One region of the Microbacterium sp. CCNWLW41 genome, then DNA from elsewhere that is predicted to be linked to it. Evidence: riboswitches for the same ligand, from Rfam matches in the RefSeq annotation. Region 1 holds a riboswitch; the other holds the start of a gene.

Region 1 (7,765 bases):
GGCCCGGCAGCGTCGTGCGTCCGTAGAGGTCGGTCACGACCCCGCCCATGAGGTAGTGGGCGGCCGGCGTCACGGGGATCGGCTGGCGCGCCCAGTCGAGCCCGCGCTCGCGCACCGCGCGGTCGATCGTGGGGAAGCGGCGGGCGAGGAACGCGGCGCGCTCCGCGGGGTCGGCGGAGTGGATGCCCGTTGCGTCGAGGAGCACGGGCCGGCCGTCCTGCTCCTCCATCCGCCGCGCGATCGCCCGGGCGACGACGTCCCGGGGTGCGAGCTCGCCGTCGGGGTGGGCGTCGAACGCGAAGCGGCGGCCACGCTCGTCGACGAGCGTCGCGCCCTCGCCGCGGACCGCCTCCGACACGAGGAACGAATCGCCGACCGCGAGCACCGTCGGGTGGAACTGGAAGAACTCGAGGTCTGCGACGGCCGCGCCGGCCCGGACAGCAGCGGCGATGCCGTCGCCCGTCGCCACCTCGGGGTTCGTCGAGTGCGCGTAGAGCTCGCCGGCGCCGCCCGTCGCCAGCACCACCGCATCGCCCGCAAGCGCCTCGCGGCGGCCGGGTGAGGAATCCGTCTCGCCGACCAGCAGCTCCACGCCCGTTGCCCGGGTCCCATCGGTCAGCAGGTCGACGAGGAACGCGTGTTCGATGACGGTCACGGCGCTCGACCGCAGGCGGGCGACCAGCGCCCGCTCGATGGCCGTGCCGGTGGCGTCGCCGCCGGCGTGGAGGATGCGCGGATAGGAGTGCGCCGCTTCGAGACCCTTCACGAATCCGCCGCTGCCGTCGCGGTCGAACGCGACCCCCAGGTCGATCAGCTCGCGGATGCGGTCAGGGCCCTCGTCGACGAGCACCCGGACGGCGTCGGGGTCGCTGAGGCCCGCTCCGGCGACGAGGGTGTCGTGCAGGTGGTCGTCGGCGCGGTCGTCGTCGAACATGACGCCCGCGATCCCGCCCTGGGCGTACCGGGTGTTGGCGTGCTCGAGGACGTCCTTGGTCACCAGCGTGACGCGGCATCCGTGCTCCACCGCGTGCAGGGCGGTAAGGAGGCCCGCGATGCCCGACCCGACGATGACCGCGTGCGGAGCGCGGTCCGGCTGCGGAGTCATGATGCGTGCTCCCATGCGGCGGCGGGGGCGGCGGGCGGCTTGGCGGCGAGCATGCGCTCCAGCGCCAGTCGTGCCGGATCGGCGACGTCCTGCGGCACCGTGATGCGGTTGCGCACCTCGCCGGCCACGAGACCCTCGAGCACCCAGGCGAGGTAGCCCGGGTGGATGCGGTACATCGTCGAGCACGGGCACACGACGGGGTCGAGGCAGAAGATGTCGTGCTGCGGGTGCTGGGCGGCCAGTCGCTGCACGAGGTTCACCTCGGTGCCGATCGCGAAGGTGGCAGGCTCGGTCGCGGCCTCGATCGCCTTGCGGATGTAGTCGGTCGAACCGGCCTCGTCCGCGGCATCCACGACCTCCATGGGGCACTCCGGGTGCACGATGACCCGCACGCCCGGGTGCTCCGCGCGCGCCTTCTCGATCTGGTCGACCGAGAAGCGGCGGTGCACCGAGCAGAAGCCGTGCCACAGGATCACGCGCGCATCGGCGAGCTGGTCGGCGGATGCCCCGCCCAGCGGCTTGCGCGGATTCCACATGGGCATCTGCTCGAGCGGCACTCCCATCGCCTTCGCCGTGTTGCGGCCGAGGTGCTGGTCGGGGAAGAAGAGGACGCGGCGGCCGCGCGCGAAGGCCCACTCGAGCACCGTCCGCGCGTTCGAGGACGTGCACACGATGCCGCCGTGGCGACCGACGAAGCCCTTGATGGCGGCCGAGGAGTTCATGTAGGTCACGGGGACGACGGGGACGAGGCCCTCCTCGTCGACGGCGTCGAGCTCGCCGTAGACGTCGGCGAGCTGCTCCCAGCACTCCTCGACCTGGTCGATGTCGGCCATGTCGGCCATCGAGCAGCCCGCGGCGAGGTTGGGCAGGATGACCGCCTGCTCGGGCCGCGACAGCAGGTCGGCGGTCTCCGCCATGAAGTGCACGCCGCAGAACACGATCGCCTCGGCGTCCGGGTGCTCGAGCGCCGCGTTGGCGAGCTGGAACGAGTCGCCCACGTAGTCCGCGTGCACGACGACCTCCTCGCGCTGGTAGAAGTGGCCCAGCACGACGACGCGCTCGCCGAGGGTCGCCTTGGCGGCGCGGATGCGCGCGTCGAGCTCTTCCTCGGAGGCCTCGCGATACTCCCGCGGCAGCTCGCCCTGGCGGGGGGCGCCGGTCGGGATCACGTCGCCCATCGACGATCCGGGCCCGTACCCCGGGCGGGCGTCGAAGTCCCACGGACCGGCGGCGAGGTCGGTGTTGCAGGTCTCGCCGGTCTGCGCACCGGCGACGATCGCCTGGATCGCGTGATCGACGGACGCGTCGAGGTCTGGCCGAGGCTGCAGAGCGATGTTGATGGCGGACATGATGGGCTCTCTCGTTCGGGTGCGGGTCAGTCTCGGGCGCCGAGCGGGCCGCGGTCGGCCAGTTCGACGTCCTGGTTGTACCGGTACAGCCGGGCCGGGCGGTGGCTGCCGGTGCGGAACCGGTCGGTGGGGATGAGGGTGCCGGAGTTCTCGACCTGGCGGCGGAAGTTCGCCGGATCGAGGCGCCGGCCGAGGACCACCTCGTACACCTCGCGCAGCTCGGCGAGCGTGAACTCGTCGGCGAGGAGGCCGTGGGCGATGCGGCTGTAGCCGACCTTGTTGCGCAGGCGCCACAGGGCGTAGTCGACGATCTCGTTGTGGTCGAACGCGAGTCGCGGGAGCCGCGTGGCATCGAACCACTCGACGTTCTCGACCGTGCCGTCGGCGATCTCGTCCGCCCGCAGCAGCGCCCAGTACACGATCGAGACGACCCTGGTGGGGGAGCGGTCGACCGCGCCGAACGCGTACAGCTGCTCGAGGTAGCTCGGCGCCAGCCCCGTCGTCTCGGCGAGCGTGCGCGACGCCGCGGCATCAAGGCCCTCCGCCGCATCCAGCCAGCCGCCGGGGAGCGCCCACTGGCCCTCGTGCGGGTCGCGGGTGCGCCGCACCAGCGGGAGCACCACCTGGACGCCGTCGCTGCCGGGAAGGCGGCGCAGCGTGAAGATCACCGTCGAGACCGCGACGCGGATCGCGTCGGCCGGGACGGGGTCGGGTGCTGTTCTTGTCATCATGACTCTAACTCTCCATCCACGATCATAGTGTCAGAGTGACCAGAAGCGAAACCCCTGGGGTAACACGCGCCGGAGCCCGGGTGTCGCGGTGCCCTCACAGGCTCGATGCGTAGCCTGGCGGGAGCAGTCCGGCCGTGCGGAAGGGGTGGCGATGATCGTCGTCGACGTGATCGTCGTCCTCGTCCTGCTGGCCGCTCTCGTGAGCGGTGCGCAGCGGGGCTTCTTCGCGAGCATCGGCACCCTCGCCGGCCTCGCCGCCGGCGCACTGGCCGCGTTCTGGCTGACACCCCTGGTGGGCACCTGGGTCCCGTCGCCGGTGTGGCGCGGCCCCGCCGTGCTCCTCACGGCGGTCGGCCTCGTGTTCGTGGGGGCGGCGCTGGGCTCCGCCATCGGCTCGGCGCTGCGCTCGGGCGCCGACCGGCTGAAGCTCCGCGGCGTCGAGCGCTTCCTCGGTGGCGTCGCCTCGGTGTTCGCCGCCGTCCTCGCGCTCGCCCTCGTGGCTCCTGCGGTCGCCGTCGCCGGCATCCCGGGGGTCTCGTCGGCCGTCGCGTCCTCGAGCATCCTGCGGGGCATCGAGGCCGCCACGCCCGACCCGGTCGCGGCGGCCCTCGCGGAGCTGCGCGGCGCCGTCCTCGACGACGGGCTGCCCGGCCTCGGCCAGCTCCTCGGGCCGGTCACCGTCGAGCCGGCACCGCCGGTCGCCCTGGACGATCCGGAGCTGCAGCGCGCCGCGGCATCCGTCGCCCGCATCACCGGCAACGCGTACGCCTGCGGACGCGGATCGGCCGGGACCGGATTCGTCGTCGCCGCCGACCGCGTCGTCACCAACGCGCACGTCGTGGCGGGCGTCGACACGCCCATCGTCGAGCTCCCGGGCGTCGCCGCGCGCGAGGGACGCGTCGTGTACTTCGATCCCGTGGACGACATCGCCGTGATCGCCGTCGACGAGCTCGGCGCCACCGCCCTGCCGTTCGCTCCCACGCTCGCCGCCGGCGACGCGGCCGTCGTGCAGGGCTACCCCTTCGGCGGCCCGTTCGCCATGGTGCCGGCGGCGGTGCAGTCGGTGGGCACCGCCACGGTCCCCGACGTGTACGACGAGTCGTGGAACCCCCGCGAGATCTATGCGCTGCAGTCCGTGGTGCGGCCGGGCAACTCGGGCGGTCCGGTGCTGACCGCCGACGGTGCCGTCGCGGGCGTCGTCTTCGCGCGGGCGGAGAACGACGAGGACCTCGGCTACGCCATGACGATGGCCGAGCTCACCCCGGTCGCCGCCCAGGCGCCGTCGCTGTCGGACCCGGTCTCGTCGGGGTCCTGCGTGGGCTGAACCGGCGGCGGCGGCGGACGGAATCGCCGAAACCGCGTGGATCGGGTCGCCGACCGGTATGCTGGCCCCGCAAGTCAACAACGGCCCATGACCCGGGCGGGAGAGCCTCGGCAGCGCGATCGCCGGGCACCGAAGGAGCAAGCCTCCCCGCCAATCTCTCAGGTACGCGTACCGTTCGGGCAGGCCGACTCTGGAAAGCGATTCAAGCGACGCGACGCGTCGCCCGGGATCCGCCGACGGTGAAAGCAGGATGCCTCGCATCCGGCGAAGCTCTCAGGCCCATGACAGAGGGGGAGTTCACAGGCGTCGACAGGCGCCTGCCCGCCCACGACCGGGAGAACTCATGACCGAACCGAGCGACGCTCCGCCCCGCACCACCGTCCTGCATGCGCGCCACGAGGCGCTCGGCGCCTCCTTCACCGACTTCGGCGGCTGGCTGATGCCGGTGCGCTACACCTCGGACCTCGCCGAGCACCACGCGGTCCGCACCGCCGCGGGCCTGTTCGACATCTCGCACATGGCCGAGTTCCTCGTCACCGGTCGCGACGCCGCCGCATTCCTGGACTACGCGGTGGCGGGCGCGATCTCGCCGATGCGGGTCGGGAAGGCGAAGTACTCGCTCGTGCTGTCCGAGGACGGCGGCATCGTCGACGACGTCATCGTCTACCGCATCGCGGACGACCGCTTCCTGGTGATCGCGAACGCCGGGAACCGGGATGCCGTGGCCGCCGCGTTCGCCGAGCGCGCGCGCCGCGCGCCCGTGGCAGCGTCCTTCGCCGCAGATCCTCCCGCCGGCGCGGGCACCGAGGCGTTCCTCCACCTCGAGGGCGTGAGCGGCGTCGCGACCGTCGCGGACATCACCGACGAGGTCGCGCTCATCGCGGTGCAGGGCCCCATCGCGCGCGCTGTGCTGGAGGCCGCCCCGCTGGAGGGCACCGACCCGTCGCTCGAGGACCTCGGATACTACGCATGGTCCTCGTCGCGGTTCCACGGCGAGCACGTCTTCATCGGCCGCACCGGGTACACGGGCGAGGACGGCTTCGAGCTGCTCGTTCCGAACCGTGCGGCCGGTGCCCTCTGGGATGCGCTGCTCGCGGCCGGCGAACCGCTCGGCCTGGTGCCGGCGGGCCTCGCCGCACGGGACACCCTGCGTCTGGAGGCCGGCATGCCGCTCTACGGCCATGAGCTCTCGCTCGACGTCCTGCCCGCCCAGGCCGGACTGGGCCGCGTCGCGCCGCTGAAGACGAAGGACGCCGACTTCGTCGGACGTGCCGCACTGGAGGCCGGCGCCGCCGCCGACGCCCCGGTGCTCGTCGGCCTCGTCGCGGAGGGGCGTCGCGCCGGCCGCGCCGGGTACGCCGTCTTCGACAGCCCCGACGCCGACACGCCGGTGGGCGAGATCACCAGCGGCGCGCTCAGCCCGACCCTGGGGCATCCGATCGCCATGGCCTTCGTCCCGCCCGCGGCGAGCGCGCCCGCGACCGAGCTCTACATCGACGTGCGGGGGACGCGCATCCCCGCGACCGTGACCGCCCTGCCCTTCTATCGGAGGAACACATGACCGACCTCACCGCCCTCAAGTACACCGCCGAGCACGAGTGGGTCGCCCTCGACGGCGATGTGGCCACCGTCGGCATCACCTCATACGCCGCCGACAAGCTCGGCGACGTCGTGTTCGTGGAGCTGCCCGCCGTGGGGAGCGCCGTCACGGCCGCCACCGTCGTGGGCGAGATCGAGTCGACGAAGTCGGTGGGCGAGCTGTACGCGCCGCTGACGGGCGAGGTCGTCGCGGTCAACGACGCCGTGGTGGACGACCCCGGTCTCGTCAACGCCGACCCGTTCGGCGCCGGGTGGCTCGTGAAGATCACGGTCGACCCCGCCGCGGTGGCGGGCCTCCTGGACCGCGACGCGTACATCTCGCTGACCGGGGGCGCCGAATGACGGGTCTGTTCGCCGACCGTCACATCGGGACGGATGCCGCGGCCCAGCGGCTCATGCTGGACGCGCTCGGCTACGACAGCGTCGACGCGCTCGTGGCGGCGGCGGTGCCGGCATCCATCCACGCCACGCCGCGGTCCACGAGCGACATCCCGCCCGCTGCGACGGAGGCGCAGGCGCTCGCCGAGCTGCGCGCGCTGGCGTCGCAGAACCGCACCGCGCGCCCGATGATCGGACTCGGCTACGCCGACACGCTCACCCCGTCGGTCATCGCGCGCAACGTGCTCGAGAACCCCTCGTGGTACACCGCCTACACGCCCTATCAGCCCGAGATCTCGCAGGGCCGGCTCGAGGCGCTGATCAACTTCCAGACGATGGTGACCGATCTCACTGGTCTCGCGACGGCGAACGCGTCGATGCTCGACGAGTCCACCGCGGTCGTCGAGGGCATGCTCGTCGCCCGGCGCGGCTCCAAGTCCGCCTCCGACGTTTTCGTGGTCGACGCCGACACGCTCCCGCAGACGAAGGCCCTGCTCGCCCACCGGGCGGCGGCCGTCGGCATCCGGCTCGTCGAGCTCGACCTCGCCCGCGGCGCGACGCTGCCCGACGAGCTCTTCGGCGTGCTGGTCCAGTACCCGGGCGCCTCGGGGAACGTCTGGGACCCCTCGGGCGTCGTCGATGCGGCGCACGTCGCGGGCGGTCTCGTCGTCGTCGCCGCGGACATCCTCGCGCTGACGCTGCTGCGCTCACCCGGATCGTTCGGTGCCGACGTGGCCGTCGGCACGACCCAGAGGTTCGGCGTGCCGCTCGGATTCGGCGGCCCGCACGCCGGCTACATGGCGGTGCGTCAGGGTCTGGAGCGGCAGCTGCCGGGACGCCTGGTCGGGGTGTCGCAGGATGCCGCCGGTCACGCCGCCTACCGCCTCGCGCTGCAGACGCGCGAGCAGCACATCCGGCGCGAGAAGGCCACGTCGAACATCTGCACCTCGCAGGTGCTGCTGGCGGTGATGGCCTCGATGTACGCGGTCTACCACGGTCCCGACGGCCTTCGCGCGATCGCGACCGACGTCGCGAAGAAGGCCGAGGCGCTCGGCGCGCGACTGCGCGAGTACGGGCTGTCGCTGCGGTCGGACTCGTTCTTCGACACCATCCGCGTCGCGACGCCCGGTGCGTCGCGACGCGTGATCGAGCGCGCGCGGGAGCGCGGGTATCAGCTCTTCTGGGCGGACGACGCGACGGTCGGCGTCTCGGTCGACGAGACCACGACCGAGGACGACCTGGCGGCCGTCGCGTGGGCGTTCGGCCTGCCGGAGGGGGA
Region 2 (7,765 bases), on a different contig from region 1:
GGGTGACCCCGACGGTGTCGGCGTCGACCAGGCGCAGCAGGATCCCGTGCTCGTCGCGGGCCCGCGCCACCGCGTCGGCCGCGCCGCCCGGGACGCGCACGGTCACGGTGTCGAAGAACGCGTCGTGGACGACCTCGACCCCGGACGTGCGCAGCTCCTCGGCGACGAACCAGGCCAGCGCGGCGATGCGACGGGCGATCTGCGCCAGCCCCTCGGGGCCGTGGTAGACGGCGTACATCGAGGCCATCACGGCCAGCAGCACCTGCGCGGTGCAGATGTTGGACGTCGCCTTCTCGCGGCGGATGTGCTGCTCGCGGGTCTGCAGCGCGAGGCGGTAGGCCGGGTGGCCGTCCGCGTCCTGCGAGACCCCGACCAGACGGCCGGGCAGCTGGCGCTCCAGCCCCGACCGCACCGACATGTATCCCGCGTGCGGGCCGCCGAAGCCCATCGGCACGCCGAAGCGCTGGGTCGTGCCCACCGCGACGTCCGCGCCGAGCGAGCCGGGCGAGGCGATCAGGGTGAGCGCGAGCAGATCCGCACCGACCACGGCGAGACCGCCGGCGACATGCGCCGCATCGATCACACCCGACGGGTCCCAGACGCGTCCCGACGCCCCCGGGTACTGCACGAACAGGCCGAACAGCTCCTCCGGCAGCGTCTCGCCCCCGGCGAGGTCGCGCTCGACGAGCTCGATCCCCACCGCCTCGGCGCGCGTCGCAAGGAGGGCCTTGGTCTGCGGCAGGGCGTCCGCGTCCACCACGAACACGTTCGAGGTGGCCTTCGACGCCCGCCGGACCAGGAGCATGCCCTCGGCGACGGCCGTCGACTCGTCCAGCATCGACGAGTTCGCGGTGTCCAGGCCGGTGAGCTCAGAGACCATCGTCTGGAAGTTGATCAGCGCCTCCAGCCGCCCCTGCGAGATCTCGGGCTGGTACGGCGTGTACGCCGTGTACCAGGACGGGTTCTCCAGGACGTTGCGCTGGATGACGCTCGGGGTGATCGTGCCGTGGTAGCCGAGGCCGATCATGGCGCGGTTGACGACGTTCTGCGCGGCGAGTCCGCGCAGCTCCGCCAGGGCCTGCGCCTCGCTGGCGGCGGCCGGCAGCACGCTCTCGCGGCCCTCGTCGCGGATCGACGCGGGCACGGCGTCGCGCATGAGCGCGTCGACGGGACGCTCCTGCTCGGCGACGGCGATGCCGATCGCGGCGAGCATCTCGCGCTGCGCGGCGGCGGTGGTCCCGATGTGGCGGTCGGCGAACGCGGTCACCCTCAGCCCTCCGTGAGCGCCACGTAGGCGGCGCGGTCCATCAGCGCGTCGACGGCGCCGTCGGCGACCTCGAGCTTGAGCAGCCAGCCGCCCTCGAACGGCGCCGCGTTCACGAGGGACGGGTCGTCCACGACGGCCTCGTTCACGGCGACGACGGTGCCGGCCACCGGCGCGTAGAGCTCGCCGACGGACTTGGTGGACTCGATCTCGCCCACGACGCTTCCGGCGGTGATCTCGGTGCCCACGGCGGGCAGCTCCACGAAGACGACGTCACCGAGCTTGTCGGCGGCGTAGTCGGTGATCCCGACCGTCGCGGTGGTGCCGTCAGCGGCGACCCACTCGTGCTCTTCGCTGTAACGCAGGGTGTTCAGATCGGTCATTTCTTCCTCCGGTAGAAAGGCAGGGCGGTGACGTTCGCGGGGATCCTCGTCCCGCGCACGTCGAGGAACAGGGGGGTCTCCCCCGCGGCGAGCGCGGGATCGACGTAGGCCATGGCGATGGGATGCCCGAGCGTGGGGCTCAGGGCGCCGCTGGTGATCTCTCCGACGACGGCGCCGTCCTCGGTGACGACCGGGTAGCCGGCGCGCCCGGCCCGGCGTCCCTCGGCGGACAGGCCGACGAGTACCCGGGCGTCCTCGGCGGGCACGACAGCGTCCTTGCCGATGAAGCGGTCCTTGTCGGTGACGACGACGCGCCCGAGGCCCGCCTGGGCCGGCTTGGTATCGCGCGTGAGCTCGTGGCCGTACAGCGGCATGCCCGCCTCCAGACGGAGGGTGTCGCGGGCGGCGAGACCGGCGGGGACGATGCCGTGCCCGTCGCCCGCAGCGAGGACCGCGTCCCAGAGCGCCGCCGCGGCGGCCGCCGGGACGAGCAGCTCGAAGCCGTCCTCGCCGGTGTAGCCGGTCCGCGCGAGCAGGAGCGGCTCACCCCGGAACGTGGCGTCCGCCCAGGCGTAGTACCGCTGCTCGGCCCAGGGCACGCTGACGTCGTCGATCCCGTCGACCGCCGAGACGATCGCCTCGGCGGCGGGGCCCTGCACGGCGATCAGCGCGTAGTCGTCGGACACGTCGGCCACCGTCACGTCGAACGGCGCGGAACGCGTGCTCAGCGCCGCGCTCACGGCCTCCCGGTTGCCGGCGTTGGAGATGATGAGGAAACGCTCCTCGGCCAGGCGGTAGACGATCACGTCGTCGATGATCCCGCCGTCCTCGGCGAGCAGCAGCGAGTACTTGGCCTTGCCGACGGGCAGCGCCGACAGCCGGCCCGCCAGCGCGTAGTCGAGGTACTCGCCGGAGCGCGCTCCGTCGACGGTGAACTCCGCCATGTGCGAGATGTCGAACACCCCGGCGGCCTCGCGGACCGCGTGGTGCTCGGCGAGGTCCGAGGTGTACCGCACCGGCATCTGCCAGCCGCCGAAGTCGGTGAAGGACGCTCCCAGCGCCTCATGGCGCTCGCGGAGCGGGGTGTAGCGGGCGTCGGTCATGGAGTTCTCCCCGTGGGTCGGAAGGGCACCCGCGGCACGGGCATCCGAGAACTCCCCCTCTGTCATGGGCCTGAGAGCTTCGCCCGTGAGGGGGCTTTCACCGTCGGCGGAGATCGCAGCGTGCGATCTCGCTTTCCAGAGTGGCCGGATGCCTGCGGTGGGGGTACCTGAGAGATTGGCGGGGAGGCTTGCTCCTTCGGTGCCCGGCTGCGTGCACCGGGCTCTCCCGCACGCATCGTACGGCCGTCTTCACTTGTCGTGGCTCACTCTACCGTGACGGGCGCGCCGCCGGCGTCGCCACGCAGCCGGGACCGCGCGGGGGCCGGCGGCCGGGGCGGGGCGACCAGGGTGACGAGGACCACCGAGATGATCATCAGGAGGAACCAGCTCGAGATCTTGGACGCCGACACGAGCTGCCATCCCTGCACCTGGTCCGGATAGAGCCAGGCGCCGGTGAGCGTGCCGATGTTCTCGGCGATCCAGATGAACAGCGCCACGCCGACGAACGGCAGCAGCAGCGGGATCCGCAGCGTGGCGCGCCACACCCGCGCGTGCATGACCGTGGGCAGCCACAGCGCGACCACCGCCGCGGTCAGCACCCACCGGGCGTCCCACATCCAGTGGTGGGTGAAGAAGTTCGCGTAGATCAGCCCGGCCACGACCACCGTGGCCCACAGCGGCGGATACCGGGTGAAGGTCAGGTCGAAGAGCCGGTGCACCCGGACGAGATAGGAGCCCACGGCCGCGTACATGAAGCCGCTGAACAGCGGCACCGCGCCCAGGCGCAGCACGCCCTCGGCCTCATAGGCCCAGGAGCCCACGTCCGTCTTGAAGAGCTCCATGACCGTGCCCGTGACGTGGAACAGCATGATCACCCACAGCTCCCTGCCGGACTCCAGGCGGGTCGTGATCATCACCACCTGGATGAGCACCGCGACGATCGTCAGCAGATCGTTCCGGCTGAGCGCGAGATCGGCGGGATACAGCGTGCGCACGACCACGATCGCCAGGAGCAGGACCGCGCCGAACACGCACGCCCACGCCTGCTTCGCGACGAACACGGCGGCCTCCACGAGGAACCCGGGCACACCGCGCGAGGGCGCACGGAGAAGGAGACGACGGGCGGCCGCGTCGATCCGCGCTTCGAGCCGAGTGGGCTGCTGCATGCGCTGACGCTAGCCGCCCGCGGCGCTCGGCGGCTGGGAAGGCGCCGCACGGACCGGGAGGTGCCCCGTCCGCGCGCGGCCGTGGGGGACCGCGCGCGGACGGAGGTCGTCAGGCGCCGGCGAGCTCGCGGCGCACCTCGTCGCGCAGGCGTCCGAGGTTCTCCGGCTCGGGCGCCGCATCCAGGAGCGTCCGCGTGTACTCGTGCTGCGGGTTCAGGATCACCTCGTCGCTGGGACCGCGCTCGACGACGTCGCCGTGGTAGAGCACCATGATCTCGTCGCTGAAGTGGCGGGCGGTGGCCAGGTCGTGCGTGATGTACAGGACGCCCAGGTCGTCCTCCCGCTGCAGGTCGGCGAGGAGGTTCAGGACCCCGAGCCGGATGGAGACGTCGAGCATCGAGACCGGCTCGTCGGCCACGATGAACCGCGCCCCGGGAGCCAGCGCCCGCGCGATCGCCACCCTCTGGCGCTGCCCGCCGGACAGCTCGTGCGGCCGGCGCTCCGCGAAGCTCTCCGCCGGGGACAGGCGCACGCGCTCGAGCAGCTGCAGGGCGCGCTCGCGCACCTGCGCGGCGCTCAGCTCCGGATGGTGGATGCGCAGCGGCCGTTCGAGGTGGTGGGCGATGGTGTGGAACGGGTTCAAGGACGCGAAGGGATCCTGGAAGACCATCTGCACCTCGGAGCGGTAGCGCGCGAGGTCGCGGCCGCGCGTGCCGGTCTCGCGCCCGTCGAGCAGGATGGCCCCCGAGGTCGGCGTCTCCAGCTTCATCAGCATCCGCGCGATGGTCGACTTGCCGGAGCCCGACTCGCCGACGAGCGCGATGGTCTTCCCGGCCTCGAGCGTGAACGACACGTCCTTCACCGCGTGGAGCTTCCGGGTCTTCAGCCCGGAGCGCAGGGTGAAGTCCTTGACGAGACGACGCGCCTCGAGGGTCGGGGTGGAGGGGGATGCGCTCATCGGGCCTGCTCCTGAGGGGTCTGGACGCCGGTGCGCACGAAGTCGCCCCGATCGCCGCGCAGGCTCGGGAAGCTCGAGAGCAGACGCCGGGTGTACTCGTGCTGCGGGTTCCGGTAGATCTCCTCCGCTGTGCCCTGCTCCACGATCCGCCCCTGCAGCATGACCGCGATGCGGTCGCTGATCTCGATGAGCATCGGCAGGTCGTGGGTGATGAAGATGACCGCGAACCCGAGCCGCTCGCGCAGGCGCATGATCTCGCGGATGATGCCGCGCTGGACGACCACGTCGAGCGCGGTGGTCGGCTCGTCCATGATCATGACCTGCGGGTCCAGCGCGAGCGCCATGGCGATCATCATGCGCTGGCGCATGCCGCCCGACAGCTCGTGCGGGAAGCTGGTCAGACGGGCGGGATCCACGCCGACGAGCTGCAGCAGCTCCTGGGCGCGAGCCGTCTTCTGCGCCGTGCTCATGCCGGGACGATGCGTGTCGAAGATGTCGAAGATCTGCGCCTTGACGCTGATGACGGGGTTGAGCGAGTTCATCGCTCCCTGGAACACCATCGAGATCTTGTCCCAGCGGAAGGCCCGCAGCCCCTCCGCCTCGAGTCCCACGACGTCGATGTCGTGGCCGTCCCGGTCGTGGAAGACGATCTCGCCGCCGGTCATCACGGCCGGCGGCTTCAGCAGCCGGTTCATCCCGTAGGCGAGGGTCGTCTTGCCGCAGCCGGACTCCCCCGCCAGGCCCAGGATCTCGCCCCGGTTCAGCGTCAGGGAGACGTCGCGCACCGCCTGCACAGGCGGGTCGACCTCGTACTCGATCGACACGTTGCGGGCGGTGAGGACCGCCTCGGTGGCGCCGCTCATGCGGTGACCCCCTTCGTCTTGGTGGCCTTGCGGGCGGAGCGGGCCGCCTGCGGGGCGTTGCGGAGCTTCGGGTTGATGATCTCGTCGATCGCGAAGTTGATCAGCGCGAGACCACAGCCCAGGAGCGCGATCATCACGCCCGGCGGGACGAACCACCACCACGCCCCGCGCCCGAGCGCCTGCCCGGACTGCGCGTCGTTGAGGATCGTGCCCCACGTGATCGAGTCGGTGGGGCCGAGGCCGAGGTACGACAGGCCCGCCTCGCCGAGGATCGCGAAGATGATCGCGAACAGGAACTGCGCGGTGAGCAGCGGCAGGAGGTTCGGCAGGATCTCGACGAGGATCACCCGGGCGCTCCTCTCCCCCGCCACCTTCGCCGCGGAGACGTAGTCGCGCGACCGCAGGGAGCGCGCCTGGAGCCGGAGCACGTAGGCGGCTCCCGCCCAGGACGTGATCCCGAGCACGAACGCGACGAGCTGCCAGCTCCGGGAGTTGAAGGAGGCCGCGATCACCATCACGAGCGGGAGCCCCGGGATCACCAGTGCGACGTTCGTGATGAGGGCGAGCACGTCCTCCCGCCAGCCCGCGAGGTAGCCGGCGAGAACGCCGAACAGGAGCGAAAGGACGATGGCGATGCCGCCGGCGACGAGCCCCACCAGGAGCGAGCCCTGGGCGCCGTGCGCGAGCTGGGCGAGCACGTCGTTGCCGAGCTTGGTCGTGCCGAGCCAGTGCTCGCCCGACGGCGGCTGGAGGGCCGCGTTGCCGGTCGCCCGCGGGTTCTGGGTGAGGAACGGGGCGAGCACCGCGAAGAGCACGATCCCGGCCACGAGGACCAGCCCGGTCACGAGCTTCGGCGAGCGCCGGGGCAGCATGGCCCGCAGGCCGCTGCGCGGGCGGCGCGCCGTCGCCAGCGCGACCGTGCTCGGCGGCTCGACGGACGGGGCCTCCTTGACGATGAGGTCCGGTGCGGTCTTCTCGGCGTTAGACATTCTGGCGAGCCCTCGGGTCGATGAACCCGTAGACCAGGTCCATGAAGAAGTTGGCGGCGAGCACGGTGACGGTGATCACGAGGAACAGCCCCTGCAGGAGCGCATAGTCGTTGTTGGTCACCGCCTGGAACATCAGCTTGCCGATGCCCGGATAGGTGAAGACCTGCTCCATGACGATGGAGCCGGCCACGACGAAGCCGAGGGTGATCGAGAACCCGGCGATGGAGGGGATCGCCGCGTTGCGCGCGGCGTACGTCATCAGGATCCGGCGCGGGCGCAGCCCCTTGGCCTCGGCGGTGGTGATGTAGTCCTCGGAGAGGATCTGGACCATCATGTTGCGCATCCCGAACAGCCAGCCGCCGACCGAGCTCAGCACGATCGTCACCGCCGGCAGGATCGCGTGCGACACCGCGTTGCCGAAGAACGCCCAGGTGGGCTCCGGCCCGTCGGGGAAGTCGAAGACGTCGTAGCCGCCGAAGATCGGGAACCAGCCCAAGCCCACGGCGAACACCGACACCATGATGAGCGCGAGCCAGAAGTACGGGATGGACTGCAGCACGGTCGTCGCCGGGATCAGGTTGTCGACCCAGGTGCCGCGCTTCCATCCGGCCCAGGCGCCGAGGACGACGCCGAGGATGAAGGAGATGACGGTGGCGGTGCCGACGAGGATCAGCGTCCACGGCAGCGCCTCGCCGATCAGGTCGGCGACGGGAGTGGGGTACTTCGTGACCGAGACCCCGAGATCCCCCTGGAACATCCGGCCCCAGTACCCGAGGTACTGATCCCACAGGGGCTGGTCGTCGGAGCCGAGAAGCAGCTTGATGTTGCGGATGGTCGTCTCGGAGACCTCGCCGCCCGCGCGCTGCATCTTGGCGATCATGATGTCGGCCGGGTTCCCCGGCATGAGCCGCGGGAGCAGGAAGTTGAGGGAGATCGCGGCCCACAACGTGAACGCGTAGAACCCGATCCTTCGTGCATAGAACTTCATGTCACTGTCACCTCAGACTTCCTGCTCCCACGGACTCACTCAGCTCACTTC

The links. A riboswitch is a leader RNA that binds a small molecule or an ion and turns the genes downstream of it on or off. The one in region 1 is predicted to bind glycine.
Region 2: another riboswitch for glycine. It lies ahead of gcvT (glycine cleavage system aminomethyltransferase GcvT); the one in region 1 lies ahead of V6R91_RS18530 (glycine cleavage system aminomethyltransferase GcvT).

What each region holds. Positions count from the first base shown of each region.
Region 1 is NZ_JBAOJP010000005.1:21,781-29,545, reverse strand. It holds gene nadB (L-aspartate oxidase) at 1-1,105, opposite strand, end outside; gene nadA (quinolinate synthase NadA) at 1,102-2,454, opposite strand; gene V6R91_RS18540 (NUDIX hydrolase) at 2,481-3,182, opposite strand; gene V6R91_RS18535 (MarP family serine protease) at 3,337-4,509, shown strand; glycine riboswitch at 4,597-4,693, shown strand; glycine riboswitch at 4,695-4,804, shown strand; gene V6R91_RS18530 (glycine cleavage system aminomethyltransferase GcvT) at 4,853-6,070, shown strand; gene gcvH (glycine cleavage system protein GcvH) at 6,067-6,450, shown strand; gene gcvP (aminomethyl-transferring glycine dehydrogenase) at 6,447-7,765, shown strand, end outside.
Region 2 is NZ_JBAOJP010000003.1:613,687-621,451, reverse strand. It holds gene gcvP (aminomethyl-transferring glycine dehydrogenase) at 1-1,213, opposite strand, end outside; gene gcvH (glycine cleavage system protein GcvH) at 1,270-1,647, opposite strand; gene gcvT (glycine cleavage system aminomethyltransferase GcvT) at 1,644-2,750, opposite strand; glycine riboswitch at 2,800-2,895, opposite strand; glycine riboswitch at 2,896-2,989, opposite strand; gene V6R91_RS14565 (DUF817 domain-containing protein) at 3,014-3,916, opposite strand; gene V6R91_RS14560 (ABC transporter ATP-binding protein) at 4,026-4,874, opposite strand; gene V6R91_RS14555 (ABC transporter ATP-binding protein) at 4,871-5,737, opposite strand; gene V6R91_RS14550 (ABC transporter permease) at 5,734-6,726, opposite strand; gene V6R91_RS14545 (ABC transporter permease) at 6,719-7,714, opposite strand; gene V6R91_RS14540 (ABC transporter substrate-binding protein) at 7,759-7,765, opposite strand, start outside.